Regions from separate parts of the Streptomyces sp. NPDC048291 genome, predicted to be linked through region 4. Evidence: riboswitches for the same ligand, from Rfam matches in the RefSeq annotation. Region 4 holds a riboswitch; each other region holds the start of a gene.
The links. Region 4 has a riboswitch for cobalamin ahead of metE (5-methyltetrahydropteroyltriglutamate--homocysteine S-methyltransferase). Riboswitches for the same ligand answer to the same signal wherever they lie in the genome.

Region 1 (4,663 bases), on a different contig from region 4:
GCGAGGTAGTGGTTGGGGTTCATCAGGCCGGCGTCGCGGGTGACGATGCCGTGCCGGTCGGCGTCGGCGTCGTTGCCGGTGGCGACGCGGAACTCGTCGCGCTTCTCGATGAGCGAGGCCATCGCGTACGGCGACGAGCAGTCCATGCGGATCTTGCCGTCCCAGTCCAGCGTCATGAACCGCCAGGTGGGGTCGGTGTACGGGTTGACCACGGTGAGGTCGAGGCTGTGCCGTTCGGCGATCCGCCCCCAGTAGGCGACGGACGCGCCGCCGAGCGGGTCGGCGCCGATGCGGAGCCCGGAGGCCCGGACCGCGTCGAGGTCGAGGACGCTGGGCAGGTCGTCGACGTAGACGCCCATGAAGTCGTACCGGCCGGTGGTGGGCGCGGCGAGCGCCCGCTCGTACGGGATCCGCTGTACGTCCTTCATCCCGCCCGCGATGATCTGGTTGGCGCGGTCCTGGATCCAGGAGGTGGCGTCGGAGGCGGCGGGGCCGCCGCTGGGCGGGTTGTACTTGAAGCCGCCGTCGGCGGGCGGGTTGTGCGAGGGGGTGACGACGACGCCGTCCGCGAGGCCGGTGGTACGGCCCCGGTTGTGGGTGAGGATGGCGTGCGAGACGGCGGGGGTGGGAGTGTAGCCGTCGGCGCTGTCGACGAGGACGGTCACGCCGTTGGCGGCGAACACCTCAAGGGCGGTGACCTTGGCCGGCTCGGACAGGGCGTGGGTGTCGGCGCCCAGGAAGAGCGGGCCGTCGGTGCCCTGGCCGCTCCGGTACTCGCAGATGGCCTGGCTGGTCGCGGCGATGTGGTCCTCGTTGAACGCGGTCGTCAGCGACGATCCGCGGTGTCCCGAGGTGCCGAACGCCACCCGCTGGCCGGGGTCGGACGGGTCGGGGTGCAGCGCGTAGTAGGCCGTGACCAGCCGGGCCACGTCGACGAGGTCCTCCGGAGCCGCCGGCCGGCCCGCTCGCTCATGCGGCATGAGTCCACTTCCTCCGCAGTCGTTGATCGATCGCTCGCCGCCCATCTTTCCTTGTCAGCGGCCCCGAGCGCGAGTGCGGCACCGGCCGCGCGCCGAAGACACGGCGGGTTCACGGCGGGTTCACAGCAGACGTACCGCGGCGGGCGTGCGCCGTTCGCGAAGGTCCGCCGGCCGGCCGGGGCGGAGTCGAGGGAAACGCGAGAGGGCCCCCGGACGGATCCGGTGGGCCCTCTCGTGTCGTTCGGTGTGGCGTGGTGCCGGTCAGTGCGGTGCGGGCACCGTGCGCGCGGCGGTCGGTGCCTTCGCCGGCTTCGGGTTGAGGACGCGCTCGGCCAACTCGCCGAACAGCAGGCCGAATCCGACCCACAGCACCATCTGGATGGCGAGCGCCGAGAGCCGGAACCGCCACAGCAGGGTGGCCGGGAAGTCCGCGGGCACCTCGTTGACGACCGGCAGGAACTGGTAGGCGAGCCCGATGACGACGGCGAACGCGGCCACCGCGAGGACGGCGGCCCACCAGGTGCCCAGCCGCGGCTGGAGCCGCTTGCCGAGGATGGTGGCGGCGACCGCGAGGAGCACGCTGAGCAGCATCATCAGGAAGTAGAGCGTGGTCCGCTTGCCGATGGTGTCCGGGTCGCCCACCGACGGCGGGTTGGCCGGGTACTTCAGGAACGGCACCACGTAGACGGCGACCAGGGCGCAGCCGGACAGCAGCAGTGCCGTCGCCCGTGGCGAGAAGCGGCCGACGCGGCCGAGGGCGAAGCAGTAGGCGAGGGCGGCGATGCCGCCGAAGGCGACCCCGTAGACGAGGACGCCGGTGGCGAGGCCGGCGGTGGACTGCAGGGAGCGGGAGACGACCTCCATCTCGTGCTCGTGCGAGTGGGCGTCCTCGAAGCTGATCGCCTTGTCGACGTTCGGCTCGCCGAGGAGGTAGGCGACGACCAGGGCGAGCAGGCCGGCGGCCAGGCCGGCGAGCATGCCCCGCACCAGGAGGTTCCGGACCGTTGCGGAGTTCATGGGTGGTACGGCGTCCCTCGGGTCAGTGGCAGGGGAAGCCGAGCAGGTGGCGGGCGTCGTGCACCCACTCGTGGACGTCCGTGCCGCTGAACACGGAGGTGGCGCCCTGTTCGGCGCCGACGAAGTAGAGCAGGACCAGCATCAGGATGCCGAAGAAGACCGCCCAGGGAGCTATCGCGGACAGCGGCAGCTTGGCGGGCACGGCGGGGGTGTTGGCTGTCGGCGGAGCGACGGTCTGCGCCATGGCAGGACCTCCTCTGGGAGTTCGCGTCCCATCTCGGTGGTGCACAGGACGACGGCCACGGGTCTGACTCACGAGCAGCTGTGGGGCTCTCGCATACAGTGGCGCGACCGTTCCGGATTCCCACCGGGTTCCGTCTCGCCGTCGTCGATATCGGACAGACCGTACCGCGTGTCAGGAGCACGGCCAAGACCGCGTCACCAGGCGTGATCTTCGTCTCGCGCCTGGTGGGCGGCGGGTGGGGCGGGTCAGACGGGTGGGGCGAGGCCGAGTTCGCGTGCGCCGAGCGGGGCGAAGAAGCGGTCGACGTCGGCGTCGGTGACCTCGGCGAGGGTGGCCGGGGACCAGTGCGGGGTGCGGTCCTTGTCGACGACCTGGGCGCGGATGCCCTCCACCAGGTCATGGGTCGTCAGGGTCGCGCAGGAGACCCGGTACTCCTGGTCCAGGACCCGTTCCAGGGAGCCGAGTTCGCGGGCCCGGCGGAGCGCCGCGAGCGTGACCTTCAGGGCGGTGGGTGACCTGGTGAGCAGGGTGTCCGCGGTCTCCTTCGCGGCCGGGTCGCCGTGCGCGAGCAGCCGCCGGACGATCTCCTCGGCGGTGCCGGCCGCGTAGCAGGCGTCGATCCACTCCCGGTGCCCGGCCAACTCCCCCTCGGGCGCCTGCCGTACCCGCCGGGCGAGCGCCTCGGGTACCGGCAGGCCGGCGAGGTCGGCGACGAACGCGGGGACCGAGCCGGCCGGCAGGTACTGGTCGGCGAGTCCGCAGAGCACGGCGTCGGCGGCGCCGATCGACGCGCCGGTCAGGGCGAGATGGGTGCCGAGTTCGCCGGGCGCGCGGCTCAGCAGATACGTGCCGCCGACGTCGGGGACGAAGCCGATCCCGGTCTCCGGCATGGCGATCCGCGACCGCTCGGTGGCGATCCGGACGCTGCCGTGCGCCGAGACACCGACGCCGCCGCCCATCACGATGCCGTCCATGAGCGCGACGTACGGCTTCGGGTACCGGGCGATGCGGGCGTTGAGCCGGTACTCGTCCCGCCAGAACGCGGCTGCCGCCGACCCGTCGCCGTCCCGGGCGTCGTCGTGGACGGCGCGGATGTCCCCGCCCGCGCACAGGCCGCGCTCCCCCGCACCGGTGATGACGACGGTCCGCACGGCGGGGTCGTGCTCCCACTCCGTGAGCGCCTCGTCGATGCGGCGCACCATGGCGTGCGAGAGCGCGTTGATGGCCTTCGGCCGGTTGAGCGTGATGTGCCCGGCCCGTCCGTCGACGTGCAGCAGGACGTGTTCCTGGGCGCCGGTCATCCGGCCACCTCCGCCGGGCCGCGGGCCGCGATGAGGCACATGATCTCGTCGGTTCCTTCCGGGAGCGGGTGGACGCGTGGGTCGGGGACGATCTTCTCGCGTCCGTCGCGTCCACGGCTCACCGACCCGTCGGCCTGTCGACCCGTCGTAGGGCGTCCCGGGCCTCGGTCGCGGCGGCGGGTCAGAAGGTCAGCACCGGTTTGACCACGTCCTCCTTCATCCGTGCGACCGCTTCGTCGATCGCCGTGAACGGGAAGGCGGTGACGAGCCGTTCGGCGGGGAAGCGGCCCGCTGCCCGCCAGTCCAGGAGGAGGGGGACGAAGTCCTGCGGGTTCGCGTCGCCCTCGATGCTGCCGCGGATCGTCTTGCCGCCGCCGATGAGGTCCAGCGTGTCGACGCCGAGGTCCGCCGCGCCGAGGCCGACGACGACCAGGGAACCCAGGGGTGCCAGGGCGCGGGCGGCGGCGCGGATCACCGGGGCCGCTCCGGTGGTGTCGAAGGCGTGCGAGGCGCCGCCCGCGGTGAGGTCCCTGATGTGCTCGACGAGATCCGGGCTCGCGCCGTCGAGCGTGTGGGTGGCGCCCAGTTCCGCGGCGAGGCGGCGCCGGCGCTCCACCAGGTCCACGGCGACGACGGTGCCGGTGCCGAGGGCGGCGGCGGCCATCACCGCCGCCAGGCCGACCCCGCCGGCCCCGAACACGACCAGGCTGGAGTCCGGTTCGGGCCGCAGCACGTTGACCACCGATCCGGCGCCCGTCTGGAAGCCGCAGCCCATGGGCGCGGCGGTCACGAGGTCGGTGTCCGCCGGGACCACGACGACGTTCTCGCGGGTGGCGACGGCGTGCCGGGCGAAGCTGGACTGGCCGAAGAAGGAGGACCAGACAGGGTCCTCCCCCCGGGTGAGCGTCGCGCTGCCGTCCGGGCGGCGGCCCGCGTTGTTCAGGGCGGCGAACCGCTCGCAGTACGCCCGCCGTCCGGCCCGGCAACGAGCGCACGTGCCGCAGCTGTTGTAGCTGAGGACGACCCGGTCGCCGGGCCGCACGCCGGTGACGTCGGCGCCGGCCGCCTCCACCACGCCGGCGCCCTCGTGGCCGTACACGGCGGGTACGCCCTGCGGCAGC
Region 2 (4,663 bases), on a different contig from region 4:
GTGACCCGGCCACCGAGGCGGATGCCCTGGGCCCAGTGCGGCAGCGGGACTTCGGGGAGGGTGACGAGGGTGTGCGCACCGGGGACGGGGGACCCGAGAAGCACGGTGAACGCGAGGCGCAGCAGCAGAACGGCGAGGCCGAGCCTGACGAACGCGGCGTACGAACGCGACCAGGGCGCGGTCCGGCTGCGGCACACGGCCACGACGTACCCGGTGACCGCGACGAGCAGGCCCAGCATCAGCGGATTGGTGGTCCGCGACGCGGCGACCCCCAGCGACAGCGACCAGAGCCACCAGGCACCGGGGTGCACGGCGCGGGAGCGCGGGGGCAGGACAGCTCGCCCGCGCCTGCAGAGTACCGCCTGCGCCCACCCTCCCCCACTCTCGGCTTCGCTTGAGCGGGGGGACCCCCATCGCCCCGGCGGCACGACCGCCCGCAGCCTGAGCAGGTGACCGCAACGCCCCGCAAGGGGCGCGGGGAACCGCGCACCCAGCCCCCACCGGCCCGCGGCGGTGCGACTGCCCGCGGCTGGGACGCGCCCCTTCAGAGGCGCGGGGAACTGCGCGAGCAACCCCCACCGGCCCGCGGCGGTGCGACTGTCCGTGGCTGGGGCGTGCCCCTTCAGGGGCGCGGGGAACTGCGCGAGGAGCCGCCACTCGCCCGCACTGTGGTGGTCACGCATGTCTGCGCCGCCGGGTCTGCCAGACGGCGCCCGCGGCCACCAGGACGACCACCCCCGCGCCGGCCGCCAGGTCGAGGGACGGGCCGCCGGTCGACGGGGAACTCCCGGCCCCCGCCGCGACCTTCTCCCCGCACCCGCGTGCCGGATACCCCCCGATCGCACACAACAACGCGTTCGTGTCGTACCGCAGCGGCTTCGCCACCGTCGCCAGCGCCTCCGCCGTCGTCGCGTCCTCGGACACCACCGCGCACGCCGTCCGCCGCGCGGGCGGCCGTTCACCCGAGGGCGCGTCCGCCGTCGTGCCGAAGTCGACGACCAGGCCCACCCGTTTGCGGCCCCCGGCGGCGGGCGTGTCCGCGCAGATCGTCGCGAAGTCCGCCGTGCCGCGCGGGCGCGACGCGTCCGCGGAGTCCTCGCTCACCGCGAAGCGGAAGCCCTCGACCGAACCGTCGGCGGGCCGCGCGGTCGACGGCCCCTGCGTCGCGTACGTCCAGCGCGCGCCGTCTCGCTCCCAGAAGGACCAGTACCGGTAGCCGGTGGCCACCGCAGGCCCGGCGGCCGTCGCGCACAGCGTCAGCGCGGCCAGGAGCAGCGGCACCGCACGGCGGACCGCGGTCACGGCTGCTGCTGCTTGCGACGGCCGCTGAACAGGAAGCCGATGCCGATCCCGGCGACGAGCCCGGTGCCGACGATCCACCACACGCTGTTGCCCGACTTCTTCGCCTGGCTGTGCTTCTCGGCCTGCTTCTCGGCGGCGGCCCGCGGTGCCGGTCCCGTCGCGTTCAGCGCCGTCACCAGGTTCGTGCCGCCGAAGTCGCGCGGGTCCGCGCCCATCGCGTGTGCGGCGAGGATCAGTTCGGCGTAGGCCGCGGGCCCGCTCTGCTCCGCCCACGGCACGGCGTGCGCCGCCAGCCAGGCGTACGGCTTCCGGGCCTGCTCGGTCCAGCCCTGCGCGGCGAGGGCGACGACCGCGTCGGCGGTGTTGCCGTAGTCCGGCTGCGGCGTGGCGCCGGGGAGCGCGGAGACGAGGTGGCCGGCCTTGGCCATGGCGTCCGCCAGGTACGCGGCGCCGTTGCGGGCCACGTCCTCCCGGGTGAGGGCCTTGCCGGAACCGGCTCCGGCGCAGGCGGGGGCCTTCGCCGGGGTCTTCCCGGCCGTCGTCACGAAGCCCTTGCCGAGGGCTCCGAGCACCCCGGCCGCGGTCGCGTCCGCGTTGGCGGCCAGCTTCCCCTGCTTGTCCGGCTGGTAGGCGAGGGCACCGCCGCCGTCCTGGCCGCACGGGAGGGACCACTTGGCGAGGAGGTCGTACGGCGACCTGTCCGCGCTCTCGCCGGTCGCCGCGAGCGCGCCGACGACCACGCCGGTGGAGTTGGTGTCGCTGGGCGAGCCCGGGGTGTAGCCCCAGCCGCTGTCCTTGTTCTGCTGGGCCTTCAGCCAGGTCACGGCCCTGTCCGCGGCGGCGTCGTGCCCGCCGGCCGCCTTCAGCGCCTGTACGGCGGCGGCCGTGCTGTTCGTGTCGACGGCCACCTTGGCGTCACAGGCCGCCGTCGGCTCGGCGCGGAACGCGGCGAACGCGCCGTTCGCGCACTGCTGCCCGGCCAGCCAGTCCACCGCCTTCACGGCCGGGGTCACCCCCACCGCGCGCTGGGCCAGCAGGGCGAGGGACTGGCGCCAGACGCCGTCGAACTTCGGGTCCGAGCTGCCGTACAGCCCCGACGGGAGCACCGCCGACGCGGACGGCGACGGGGAGGTGGTGCCGGCGGCCAGTGCGGTCGTCGCGGGTGTGGCGGTACCGATGACGGCGGTGGCGGCCAGCACCCCGGCGGTGCGGCGGAGGACGGTCATGGTCGGCGGGTGCCTCTCCCTGCGGGGGAGCCGGGCAGCACGGGACACCCCGGCGGCTCGGCTCCGTAAACCTCGACGGTGCCGTGCGACGACGGGTGCCGGCGCACATGAGCCGATCAACGTCCCGGGCGCGGCGGTCCGGCTTGCCGCACGAGTGCGGCTCACGGTTGCGGGTCAGCGCCGGAATTGCACCGGCTTCCCCCCGTACGGGTGATGACGACCCGGCTACCTTACCGGCCGCCGACGGGAAGCTGAGAGGGGGCTGTGCGGAGACCGTCTCGTTATGGTCATGCCATGACGGGGAGACTGCTCGGTTCGGGGCGTTCGGCCGACGTGTACGAGCTCGACGAGGCATGGGTGCTGCGCCGGGACCGGGACGGCCGGGGGGACGCGGTCGCCGAGGGCGCGGTGATGACGTACGTACGGGAGCACGGGTACCCGGCGCCCCGGGTGCGGCCGACCGGGTCCCGTACCGAACTGGTCATGGAGCGGCTGTCCGGGCCGACCATGCTGGCGGCGCTGCTGGCGGGGGAGACGGGCCCGGCGGAGGGCGGTGCGCTGCTCGCCTCGCTGCTGCGGCGGCTGCACGCCCTGCCAGGCCGGGACCCGGACGCACCCGGCGCCCGGGTCCTCCACCTCGACCTGCATCCGGACAACGTGATACTCACCGCCGACGGCCCCCGGGTCATCGACTGGACCAACGCCGAGGACGGGCCGCCCGGACTCGACTGGGGCATGTCCGCGGTGATCCTCGCCCAGGTAACCCTGGGCGCGTACCCGTTGGCCCACGGCCTGCTGACCGCCCTGCTCGCCGACCCGGGCGGTCCGGCCGGGGCGGGCCTGACCGAGGAGGGGCTGGCGGAGGCCCTGCGCCGGCGGGCGGCCGATCCGGCGATGAGCCGGGCGGAGGTCGAAGTGCTCGGGGAGGCGGGGCGGTTGATACGGGCGGTCGCCTTCTAGCGCGCCGCGTCCGCGGACGACCCCCGCGTGAAACCGTGGCTCCGCTCCACCTTCGCCACGTGCAGGGTGTAGCTCTCGTACCACTCGGCCCGCCCGCGCTTCTGTGCCTCGCGGTGCTCGGCATCGGTCCGCCACTGCGCGAGCGCGTCGGCGTCGCGGAAGTACCCGACGGTGATGCCCAGCCCGCCGGGGGTCTGCGCGTAGTCCATCCCCAGGTACCCGGGGACGTCCTTCACCAGGTCCTCCATGCGGGCGTTGGTCTCCGCGTAGCCGCTCTGGTCCGCGGTGCGCACCGTGCTGAAGACGGCCACGTAGTAAGGGGGTTCAAAGGCCTCGACGGGCGCGACAGGCGCTTCCTGGTGATTGCTCATGGCGGCACCGTAGGGCGGGACGCGCCCGGCGATCCAGCGCCTTTCCCGAACGGGAGGACCACGGGATCGAACTCTTGACCAAAACCCCTAGGCCGCGTTCGCCGCGTTCGCGAGCGGGGCGATGCCCGCCGACAGGTGGCGGGCCATCCGGCGCAGCGCGTCGTCGCAGTCGGCCGGGGTCTCGCCGACCGCCACCCACAGGGCCAGCCGGTCGGCGGCGGTGGCGTGCGGGCCGGCGGTGACGTGGCTGCCGGTGTGCCGGGTGAGGAGCATCCGGTCGGCGCCGGGTTCGCGGGCCGCGTCGGGGGAGAGGTCCAGGTGGTCGAGGCGGCCGGTGGCGGCGGGGTAGGCGAACTGGACCGCGGCCGTCCGCTGCCGGGTGGGCGTCGTGTCGGCGGCCTCGCCGGTGGCCAGGGCGGCGGCGGCCCGGGCGAGGTCGACGCCGGTGGCCCGCCTGACGAGGAGCGGGATCAGGTCGCCCGGGAGATGCGGGGCGACGTCGGTGACCCGGGGGCCGCGGTCGGTGAGGGCGAGGCCGATGTGCAGGACACCCCGGTCGACGCCGAGGGCGCGCACGGTGCGGTCGACGGCCAGGCGCAGGAAGCGGTTGTGCAGCAGGCCGTCGTGGGCGTGCACGGTGTGCCGCAGCGGCTGCCGGGCGGGCGCCGGACCCAGGGTCGTACGGGTGATGGCGGCGATCCGGATCTCGCCGTCCAGGACGACCGTCTCGGCCGAGACACGGGGCGGGACGCCGGGCGCGCGGGGTGCGCCGGGGTCGGCGGGGTCGCCGACGGGAACGGCACG
Region 3 (4,663 bases), on a different contig from region 4:
AGGCGTCCGCCTCCGCCGCGCGTACATCCCGCCTTCGCGGCTCCGACACACCTTGTGCGCCGGCCCGTCCATCCCGTCCGTCACGCTCGTCGCGCCGCTGCTCAGCCATGGCCCGATCCTGCCAGGCGGGGCTCCAACGGGCCTGCACGGCTGGGCACTTTAGGCCGGACGTCCCGAATCCTGTAGAGCGCAAACCACCGCAAAGAGTTCCATTTCCAGGCTTGGCCGAAGATCGCCGAGGATACGCCGATCTTCCAATAATCTCTGGACGATTTTTCGTACACGTCGCCATTCCGGGGGGAAACATGGCCCGTGACCGTATTCCGCCGTCCCACGACCGCCACCGCCGGCGCCGCCGCCACGCCCGCGCCCTCGCGGCGGCCGTGGCGGCGCTCGCCCTCGCGGGCACCGCGACCGCGTTCACCGGGACACCGGCGTCCGCGGCGAGCCTGCCGAAGGGGCACGACGTCTCCTCGCACCAGAAGAACGTCGACTGGCCGAGCGCCAGGACGAAGGGCGCCAGGTTCGTCTACATCAAGGCCACCGAGTCCACCACCTACCGCAACCCGTACTTCGACCAGCAGTACAACGGCTCACGCCAGGCGGGGATCAGGCGGGGCGCGTACCACTTCGCCCTGCCGGACAAGTCGTCGGGCGCCCGGCAGGCCGCGTACTTCGTGAGCCACGGCGGCACCTGGACGGCGGACGGCTGGACGCTGCCGCCCGCGCTCGACGTCGAGTACAACCCGTACGACAAGAAGCACAGGTGCTACGGACTGAGCACCTCCCGGATGGTCCAGTGGATCAGGTCCTTCAGCGACGAGCTGAAGCGGGAGACGGGCCGGCGGCCGGTGATCTACACGACCACGAACTGGTGGAACCTCTGCACCGGCGGCAGCGGCGCGTTCGCCGCCGACCACGCGCTGTGGATCGCCCGGCACGGCTCGGCGGACGCCGGGACGCTGCCGGCCGGATGGTCGTCGTGGACCTTCTGGCAGTACGACAACAGCGGCAGCCTGCCGGGTGACCAGAATCTCTTCAACGGGTCGGCGGGCCGACTGAAGGCGTTCGCCCTGGGCCTGTAGCCAAGCGGCGACCGGGCCGCCGGGCCGGAACCGGGACGGCGGCCTCACCCCACTCCGCGCACACCCACCCCGATATCGATCTCATACACCACCAAGACCGCCCCAGTTCACCTTCCGTTCATCCAGGTTGCCTACGGTCCAACAGCCAATGACCTCGAAAGATTGCCTGGGTAAATGGAAAACTTCTCGCTGATCCTCGCGATTGTGGTGATCACCGCACTCGCGTTTGATTTCACGAACGGTTTCCACGACACCGCCAACGCGATGGCCACCACCATCTCGACCGGTGCGCTCAAGCCCAAGATCGCGGTGGCCATGTCCGCCGCGCTCAACCTGGTGGGCGCCTTCCTGTCGGTGGAGGTCGCCAACACGATCTCCAAGGGTCTCGTCGACGAGAACGGCATTCGTCCCGAGGTCATCTTCGCCGCCCTCGTCGGCGCCATCCTCTGGAACCTGGTGACCTGGCTGGTGGGCCTGCCGTCCAGTTCCTCGCACGCCCTCATGGGCGGTCTGATCGGCGCCACCGTCGCCTCCGCCGGCTTCGGCGCGGTCCACGGCGACGTGCTCGTCACCAAGGTCCTGCTGCCGGCGGTCGCCGCCCCCGTCGTCGCGGGCCTCGCGGCGGCGCTCTCCACGCGCCTCTCCTACAGGCTCTCGAAGAACGCCGAGGACGAGGCCACCCGCAAGGGCTACCGTGCCGGCCAGATCGCCTCCGCCGGCCTGGTCTCGCTCGCGCACGGCACCAACGACGCGCAGAAGACGATGGGCATCATCACCCTCGCGCTGATCGCGGGCGGTTCCATCGCTCCCGGCTCGAACCCTCCCACCTGGGTCATCCTCTCCGCCGGCCTCGCCATCGCGCTCGGCACCTACATCGGCGGCTGGCGGATCATCCGCACCATGGGCACCGGCCTGACCGACCTCCAGCCACAGCAGGGCTTCGCCGCCCAGACCAGCGCGGCCACCGCCATCCTGGCCTCCTCCCACCTCGGCTTCTCGCTCTCCACCACGCACGTCGTCTCCGGTTCCGTGATGGGCGCGGGCCTCGGCCGCAGGGGCGGGACGGTCCGCTGGTCCACCGCGACCCGCATGATGGTCGCCTGGGTGCTCACGCTCCCGGCCGCCGCGCTGGTCGGCGCGCTGGCCGAGTCCGTGACGGACCTCGGCGACTGGGGCACGGCGGTCGTCGCCGTCTTCCTCGTGGCCTCCAGCGCCGCGATCTGGAAGCTCTCCCGCCGCGAGGTCGTGGACAGCGGCAACGTCGTCGCCGCCGCGGAGCCGGCCGGCGTGGTGACCACGGCGATCGCCGCCGTGACCCCGCCGCCCGTGGGCACGGCCACGGTCGCGGAGGACCTCACCGCCACGATCCCCTCCCCCGCCCCGGCCGCTCCCGCGGCCGACCCGGCCGCCACCGTCTGACCCCGAGGAAGAAGCGACATGAACATCGACTGGGCAGCCATCGGCTCCGTCTTCGGCGTCAGCCTCGTGGCCACCGTGGGACTGGTGGCCCTCTTCACCCTCGGCATCAAGGGCCTCTCCGCCCGCGAACGCGCCACCGCCCAGGGCGACTCCGCGGCCCTGGCCGTGACCGCCGCCTACCTCTGCTTCGCCGGCTGCGCGGCCGCCGTGGCGTACGGCATCCACCTGATCGTGGCGAAGGCCTGACACAAGAGGGCCCGGCACAAGCAGGCCTGACACACGAGGGCCTGACACAAAGGGCCTCGTCGGCGCCTCGAAGGCTCCTCTCCGTCCGGACGGAGAGGAGCCTTCCGCATGCCCCACAGGCCCCGCCGGACAACCGGTGTGGGCCTTCCCACACACTCCCCTCGCAGGTCAAAGGCAAGTTGACGGGTCTTCCGGGGGCGTGGTGGACTTCCGGAGCCATGTACGGCGGCAAGGGAGGAAGCCGGTGTGAATCCGGCGCGGTCCCGCCACTGTCACCGGGGTAGCAATCCCCCGGAAGCCAGGAACTCCCACCGCCGGTCTCGTCGAACCAGGGCGTGGACACCCTGAGTGAGGACATAACGCCATGCGCGGCTGCCGATCGAGGTCGAGTACCCGGCCCGTCCCCGACCCCGTCGCCGACCCCTCGGCCGGCTGAGCCGATGGGTGCCGATCGCGTCTTCGCGTACGGCGCCGCCGCCGGCCTACTCGGTGATCTGCTGCTCGGCGATCCTCGCCGAGGGCATCCGGTCGCCGTGTTCGGACGGGCGGCCGGAGCCGTGGAGCGGGTGCTGTGGCGGGACCACCGCGGGTGGGGCGCGCTGCACACCGCGGTGTGCGCCGGCGGCGCCGTGGCGCTGGGCGCCGTGGCCCAGCGGGTCGTACGGCCGTCCGCCGCCGCGTCCGTCGCTCTCACCGCCGCTGCCACCTGGGCCGTGGTCGGGGGTACTTCGCTCGCGCGCGAGGCCCGTGGCATCGGGCGGGCCCTGGAGGCCGGCGACGTCGAGGCGGCCCGCGCCCGGCTGCCGCATCTGTGCGGACGGGATCCGCAGGCCCTGGACGCCGACGGGATCGCGCGGGCGGTCGTGGAGTCCGTCGCCGAGAACACGAGCGACGCGGTCGTGGGCGCGCTGGTGTGGGGAGCCGTGGCCGGCGTCCCCGGGCTGGTGGGGTTCCGGGCCGTCAACACCCTGGACGCGATGGTGGGTCACAGGTCGGCCCGGTACCGGCGGTACGGGTGGGCCTCCGCGCGGCTGGACGACGTGGCCGGCTGGCCGGGGGCGCGGCTCACCGCCGTACTGGCCGCGGCGGCCGGGGACGACCCGCGGGGGGCCGTACGGGCCTGGCGGGCCGATGCCGTGAAGCATCCGAGTCCCAACGCCGGGCCCGTGGAGGCGTCGTTCGCGGGGGCGTTGGGGGTGCGGCTCGGGGGGACGTTGTCGTACGGGGGCCGGGTCGAGCACCGGCCGGTGCTGAACGGGGAGGGGCGGGCCGTGGAAGTCGCGGACATCGAGCGGGCGGTGTGGTTGTCGCGGCGGGTGGGGTGGCTGGCGTTGGGGGTGGGCGCGGCCGGGGCGCTGCTGCGCGGATCGCTCCGGGGCAGGGCGTCATGAACAACGGAGGCCTCCTCGTCGCAGGTACCACCTCCGACGCCGGGAAGAGTGTCGTCACCGCCGGTATCTGCCGGTGGCTGGTGCGGCAGGGTGTGAAGGTCGCGCCGTTCAAGGCGCAGAACATGTCGCTCAACTCCTTCGTCACGCGCGAAGGAGCCGAGATCGGGCGGGCGCAGGCCATGCAGGCGCAGGCCTGCCGGGTGGAGCCGACCGCGCTGATGAACCCCGTGCTGCTCAAGCCCGGCGGCGAGCAGAGCAGTCAGGTCGTGCTGCTCGGCAAGCCGGTCGGCGAGCTGAGCGCGCGTGGCTACCACGGCGGGCGGCAGCAGAAGCTGCTCGGGACCGTGCTCGACTGTCTCGCCGAGTTGCGGGGCACGTATGACGCGGTGATCTGTGAGGGGGCCGGCAGTCCGGCGGAGATCAACCTGCGCCGGACCGACATCGTGAACATGGGGATCGCCCGGAACGCCGGGCTGCCCGTGCTCGTGGTCGGGGACATCGACCGCGGCGGTGTCTTCGCCT
Region 4 (4,663 bases):
CGTGCTGCTCGGGGTGACCATGGTCGGGTCCGGCGTCAGCGAGCTGCTGCACGCGGCCACCGTGGCGGTCGCCGGCGAGGTCCCGCTGAAACGCCTCCGGCACGCCGTCGCGCCGTTCCCCACGGTCAGCGAGATCTGGGTGTTCCTCGTCGCCGCATACCGGCGCCTACAGGAGCAGCAGCAGGCGGACGCCGGCTGACACCCCGCCGGCCCCGCGGGCCGTACCGCCCGGTGCGTCAGCTGCGGAACAGCTCGTTCAGGTCCGTCTGGGAGATCTGGTTCCGGGCGTAGGTGAAGGTGCCCCGCTCGGCCAGCTCGCGGGCCGCGGCGAGCAGTTGTGCGTACATCGCCCGTGCGATGCTGCCGCCCACCGTGACCCGGCGCACGCCGAGTTCACGGAGGTCGGCCAGGGACAGGACGCCTCCGGTGAGGCCCATCACCACGTTCAGCGGGCCGTCGATCTCCCGCACCAGCCTGCCGATCGTCCCGGCGTCCGCCGCGCCCGGCACGAACGCGCAGTCGGCGCCCGCCGCCAGATACGCGTTGGCCCGCCGGACCGCCTCGTCGAGCGGGCCGCCGGTGAGCAGCACGTCGGTCCGGCCGACCAGGACGAACGGCTCGCCGGCCGCGTCGACCGCCTCGCGCGCGGCGCGGATCCGGTCGGCCGCGAGCTCCGGCTCGTACAGCGGGCGGGAGCGGTCGCCCGTGAAGTCCTCGATGTTGCCGCCGGCGGCCCCGGCCGCGAGGGTCGTCGAGATCGTCTCGGCGACGGTCCCGGGCGCCTCGCCGAACCCGTCCTCCAGGTCCGCGCTCACCGGGATCCGGACCTCGGCGGCGATCTCACGGATCCGGCCCACCATGGTGGCGCGGTCGACCCGGCCGCCGCCGTAGTCGTGGTCTGCGCGGCCCAGGGAGAAGGCGATGCCCGCGCTGGTGGTGGCCACGGCCGGGAAGCCGGCCGACTCCAGGACGCGGGCGCTGCCCGCGTCCCAGGCGTTGGGGAGCAGGAAGCAGCCCTCCCGGTGCAACTCCACGAAGCGTGCGGCCCGTTCCCTGCGTTCAGTGTCCACGTCCGTCAGTGTGTCAGCCGGCACCGACAATCAGGCGTCAGCGGCTCCGGGCGAGGTCCGGGGCGATGTCCGTGATCATGTCCTCCGGGCCGACGGGGACACGGCCCTCGCGGACGTCGTAAGGTGGCCCTCGCAGCTGGTTCGTCCTGTCAGCCGGACAGGGCGTCGCAAGAGGGAACCCGGTGGGAATCCGGGACTGCCCCGCAGCGGTGAGCGGGAACGACCGCCGTCATACGCACTGGATCCGACGTACAGGGTCCGGGAAGCGACGGCCAGTAGGTGTCCTCCGGAGGAGGGCGTGCCCGCGAGTCCGAAGACCTGCCAACTGCCCGTGCGCGAACCACTCGTGCGCGGACATCCCGGTGACCTCGTGGGCGGGTCGGCGTGCATATCGGACGGACGGTCGCGTACTCCCTCACGGCGTACGACCGTTGCCGTCCGGTTCGTCGCCCCTTCGCGCTCTCGTCCCGTCGCCGGGATCTCAGGGAATCGTCTCGCGAAGGAGATCTCCGTGACCACCGAGTCCGCAGCCGCGGCAGCCCGGGCCACCGTGTACGGCTACCCCCGCCAGGGGCCGAACCGGGAACTGAAGAAGGCGATCGAGAGCTACTGGAGGGGCCGGGTCACCGCCGGCGCCCTGCGGGCCTCCGCCGCCGAACTGCGCCGCTCCACCTGGCGGCAGCTGGCCGAGGCCGGCATCCACGAGGTGCCGACCGGCGACTTCTCGTACTACGACCACGTCCTCGACACCACCGTGATGGTCGGCGCCGTCCCCGAGCGGCACCGGGCCGCCGTCGACGCCGACGCGCTCGACGGCTACTTCGCCATGGCCCGCGGCACGCAGGACGTCGCGCCGCTGGAGATGACGAAGTGGTTCGACACCAACTATCACTACCTGGTGCCGGAGTTGGGTCCCGACACCGTCTTCGCCACGGACTCCGCCAAGCAGGTGGGCGAGCTGACGGAGGCCCTGGCCCTCGGGCTCACCGCCCGGCCGGTACTGGTCGGCCCCGTCACCTATCTGCTGCTCGCCAAGCCGGCGCCCGGCGTGCCCGCCGGCTTCGACCCGCTCACCCTGCTCGACCGGCTGCTCCCGGTCTACGCCGAGGTGCTCGCCGACCTGCGGGCGGCCGGCGCCGAGTGGGTGCAGCTCGACGAACCCGCCCTGGTCCAGGACCGCACCCCGGCCGAACTCAACGCCGCCACCCGTGCCTACCGCGACCTCGGCGCCCTCACCGACCGGCCGAAGCTCCTGGTCGCCTCCTACTTCGACCGGCTCGGCGGGGCCCTGCCGGTGCTGGCCAAGGCCCCGGTCGAGGGGCTCGCCCTCGACTTCACCGAGGCGGCGGCCGTCAACCTGGACGCCCTGGCCGCCGTCGGCGGGCTGCCCGGCAAGCGGCTGGTCGCCGGTGTGGTCAACGGCCGCAACATCTGGGTGAACGACCTGTCGGCGTCCCTCACCACCCTCGGCACCCTGCTGGGTCTCGCCGACCGGGTCGACGTCGCCGCCTCCTGCTCCCTCCTGCACGTCCCCCTCGACGCCTCCGCCGAGCGGGACATCGAGCCGCAGATCCTGCGCTGGCTGTCCTTCGCGAGGCAGAAGACGGCCGAGGTCGTCACCCTCGCCAAGGGCCTCGCCCAGGGCCCCGACACCATCGCCGCCGAACTCGCCGCCAACCGCGCCGACCTGGTCTCCCGGGCGACTTCACCGATCACCCGCGACCCCGCCGTGCGCGCCCGCGCCGCGGCCGTCACCGAGTCCGACGCCCGGCGCCCGCAGTCGTACGCCGAACGCTCCGCCGCCCAACGCGCGCACCTGCGGCTGCCGTTGCTGCCCACGACGACCATCGGCTCGTTCCCGCAGACCGGCGAACTGCGCACCGCACGCGCCGACCTGCGCGCCGGACGCATCGACACGGCCGGTTACGAGGACCGGGTGCGGGCCGAGATCCAGGAGGTGGTCGCCTTCCAGGAGAAGGCGGGCCTGGACGTCCTGGTGCACGGCGAACCCGAACGCAACGACATGGTCCAGTACTTCGCCGAACAGCTCACCGGATACCTGGCCACCCAGCACGGCTGGGTCCAGTCCTACGGCACCCGGTACGTACGCCCGCCGGTCCTGGCCGGCGACATCTCCCGGCCCGAGCCGATGACGGTGCGCTGGACGTCGTACGCCCAGTCCCTCACCTCCCGCCCGGTCAAGGGCATGCTCACCGGCCCGGTCACCATGCTCGCCTGGTCCTTCGTCCGCGACGACCAGCCGCTCGGCGACACCGCCCGCCAGATCGCCCTCGCCCTGCGCGACGAGGTGAACGACCTGGAGGCGGCGGGCACCTCCGTCATCCAGGTCGACGAACCCGCCCTCCGGGAGACCCTGCCGCTGCGGGCCGCCGACCGCCCCGCCTACCTCGCCTGGGCGACCGAGGCGTTCCGGCTCACCACCGCCGGAGTCCGTCCGGAGACGCAGGTCCACACCCACATGTGCTACGCCGAGTTCGGCGACATCGTCCAGGCCATCGACGACCTCGACGCGGACGTCATCAGCCTGGAGGCGGCCCGCTCGCACATGCAGGTCGCCCGCGAACTGGCCGCCCACGGCTACCCGCGCGAGGCGGGACCCGGGGTCTACGACATCCACTCCCCCCGCGTGCCGAGCCCGGCGGAGGCCGCCGCCCTGGTACGGACCGGCCTGGCGGCCATCCCCGCCGACCGGCTCTGGGTCAACCCCGACTGCGGCCTCAAGACCCGCGGCTGGCCGGAGGTCCGCACCTCCCTGGAGAACCTGGTCGCGGCAGCGCGCACGGTACGCGCGGAGCTGTAGCCGACGACATCCGGGGCGGCGCCGGACGGTTTGGCGCGGGGTGCCGGACGGCTTGGCGCGGGGTGCCGGACGGCTTGGCGCGGGGTGCCGGACGGCGTCCTGCGGGTACCGCACGGCGGACCCGCGGGCGCCGCACGGCGTACTGTCGTGCGCGTCCGGCGCCCGCCGCCGTCGGCGTCCGTTGTCCGTTGTCCGTTGTCCGTTGTCCGTTGTCCGTTGTCCGTTGTCCGTCCGAGGAGGAACGTCCGCCCGTGACCTGCCGAGTCATCCTCATAGCCCCCGCCTTCACCCCCTCGTTGCGACGGGCCCGCTTCGACGACGGCGACTCGATCGAGAAGCCCGAGGCGGTGGCGCTGTCCCTGCCGGCCGCCGGCGAGACGGTCAGCTCCCCCAGCGTGCGCTGCCGGGAGACGGCCGCCGCGCTGGGCCTCGACGCCTCGGCGGAGCCCGAGTTGTCGGGTCTGGACGCGGGCCGCTGGCGGGGGCGGACGCTGGAGGAGGTCGGCACCGTCGAACCCGACGCGCTGCTCCGGTGGCTTACCGACCCGGGGGCCGCGCCCCACGGGGGCGAATCGGTACGGGAGTTGTGCGCACGGGTCGCCGGCTGGCTGGACCGGACGGGCCTGACCATCGGCAGGACGATCGCCGTGGTGGAGCCGGAGGTGGTGCGGGCCCTGGTGCTGCACACGCTGGGGGCGCCCGAGGCCGCGTTCTGGCGGGTGGACGTACCGCCGCTGTCCGCGACGGAGGTCACGGGCGGCCCCGGGCGCTG

Region 1: linked by a shared signal. The riboswitch ahead of ACGF5O_RS31940 (CbtB-domain containing protein) and the one ahead of metE (5-methyltetrahydropteroyltriglutamate--homocysteine S-methyltransferase) in region 4 are both predicted to bind cobalamin.
Region 2: linked by a shared signal. The riboswitch ahead of ACGF5O_RS00960 (prenyltransferase/squalene oxidase repeat-containing protein) and the one ahead of metE (5-methyltetrahydropteroyltriglutamate--homocysteine S-methyltransferase) in region 4 are both predicted to bind cobalamin.
Region 3: linked by a shared signal. The riboswitch ahead of ACGF5O_RS03965 (cobalamin biosynthesis protein) and the one ahead of metE (5-methyltetrahydropteroyltriglutamate--homocysteine S-methyltransferase) in region 4 are both predicted to bind cobalamin.

What each region holds. Positions count from the first base shown of each region.
Region 1 covers NZ_JBICZC010000012.1:292,384-297,046, reverse strand. The annotation lists gene pgm (phosphoglucomutase (alpha-D-glucose-1,6-bisphosphate-dependent)) at 1-980, opposite strand, end outside; gene ACGF5O_RS31945 (CbtA family protein) at 1,242-1,997, opposite strand; gene ACGF5O_RS31940 (CbtB-domain containing protein) at 2,020-2,241, opposite strand; cobalamin riboswitch at 2,278-2,419, opposite strand; gene ACGF5O_RS31935 (enoyl-CoA hydratase/isomerase family protein) at 2,487-3,542, opposite strand; gene ACGF5O_RS31930 (hypothetical protein) at 3,539-3,664, opposite strand; gene ACGF5O_RS31925 (NAD(P)-dependent alcohol dehydrogenase) at 3,724-4,663, opposite strand, start outside.
Region 2 covers NZ_JBICZC010000001.1:226,159-230,821, forward strand. The annotation lists gene ACGF5O_RS00950 (energy-coupling factor transporter transmembrane component T) at 1-332, opposite strand, end outside; gene ACGF5O_RS00955 (SCO2322 family protein) at 676-1,302, opposite strand; gene ACGF5O_RS00960 (prenyltransferase/squalene oxidase repeat-containing protein) at 1,299-2,528, opposite strand; cobalamin riboswitch at 2,638-2,768, opposite strand; gene ACGF5O_RS00965 (phosphotransferase) at 2,823-3,488, shown strand; gene ACGF5O_RS00970 (antibiotic biosynthesis monooxygenase family protein) at 3,485-3,859, opposite strand; gene ACGF5O_RS00975 (hypothetical protein) at 3,947-4,663, opposite strand, start outside.
Region 3 covers NZ_JBICZC010000001.1:903,348-908,010, reverse strand. The annotation lists gene ACGF5O_RS03985 (class II aldolase/adducin family protein) at 1-109, opposite strand, end outside; gene ACGF5O_RS03980 (lysozyme) at 306-1,085, shown strand; gene ACGF5O_RS03975 (anion permease) at 1,260-2,504, shown strand; gene ACGF5O_RS03970 (hypothetical protein) at 2,523-2,750, shown strand; cobalamin riboswitch at 2,937-3,078, shown strand; gene ACGF5O_RS03965 (cobalamin biosynthesis protein) at 3,191-4,141, shown strand; gene ACGF5O_RS03960 (cobyric acid synthase) at 4,138-4,663, shown strand, end outside.
Region 4 covers NZ_JBICZC010000005.1:49,196-53,858, reverse strand. The annotation lists gene ACGF5O_RS14310 (dihydrolipoyl dehydrogenase family protein) at 1-199, shown strand, start outside; gene ACGF5O_RS14305 (isocitrate lyase/phosphoenolpyruvate mutase family protein) at 237-1,070, opposite strand; cobalamin riboswitch at 1,191-1,411, shown strand; gene metE (5-methyltetrahydropteroyltriglutamate--homocysteine S-methyltransferase) at 1,582-3,891, shown strand; gene ACGF5O_RS14295 (histidine phosphatase family protein) at 4,143-4,663, shown strand, end outside.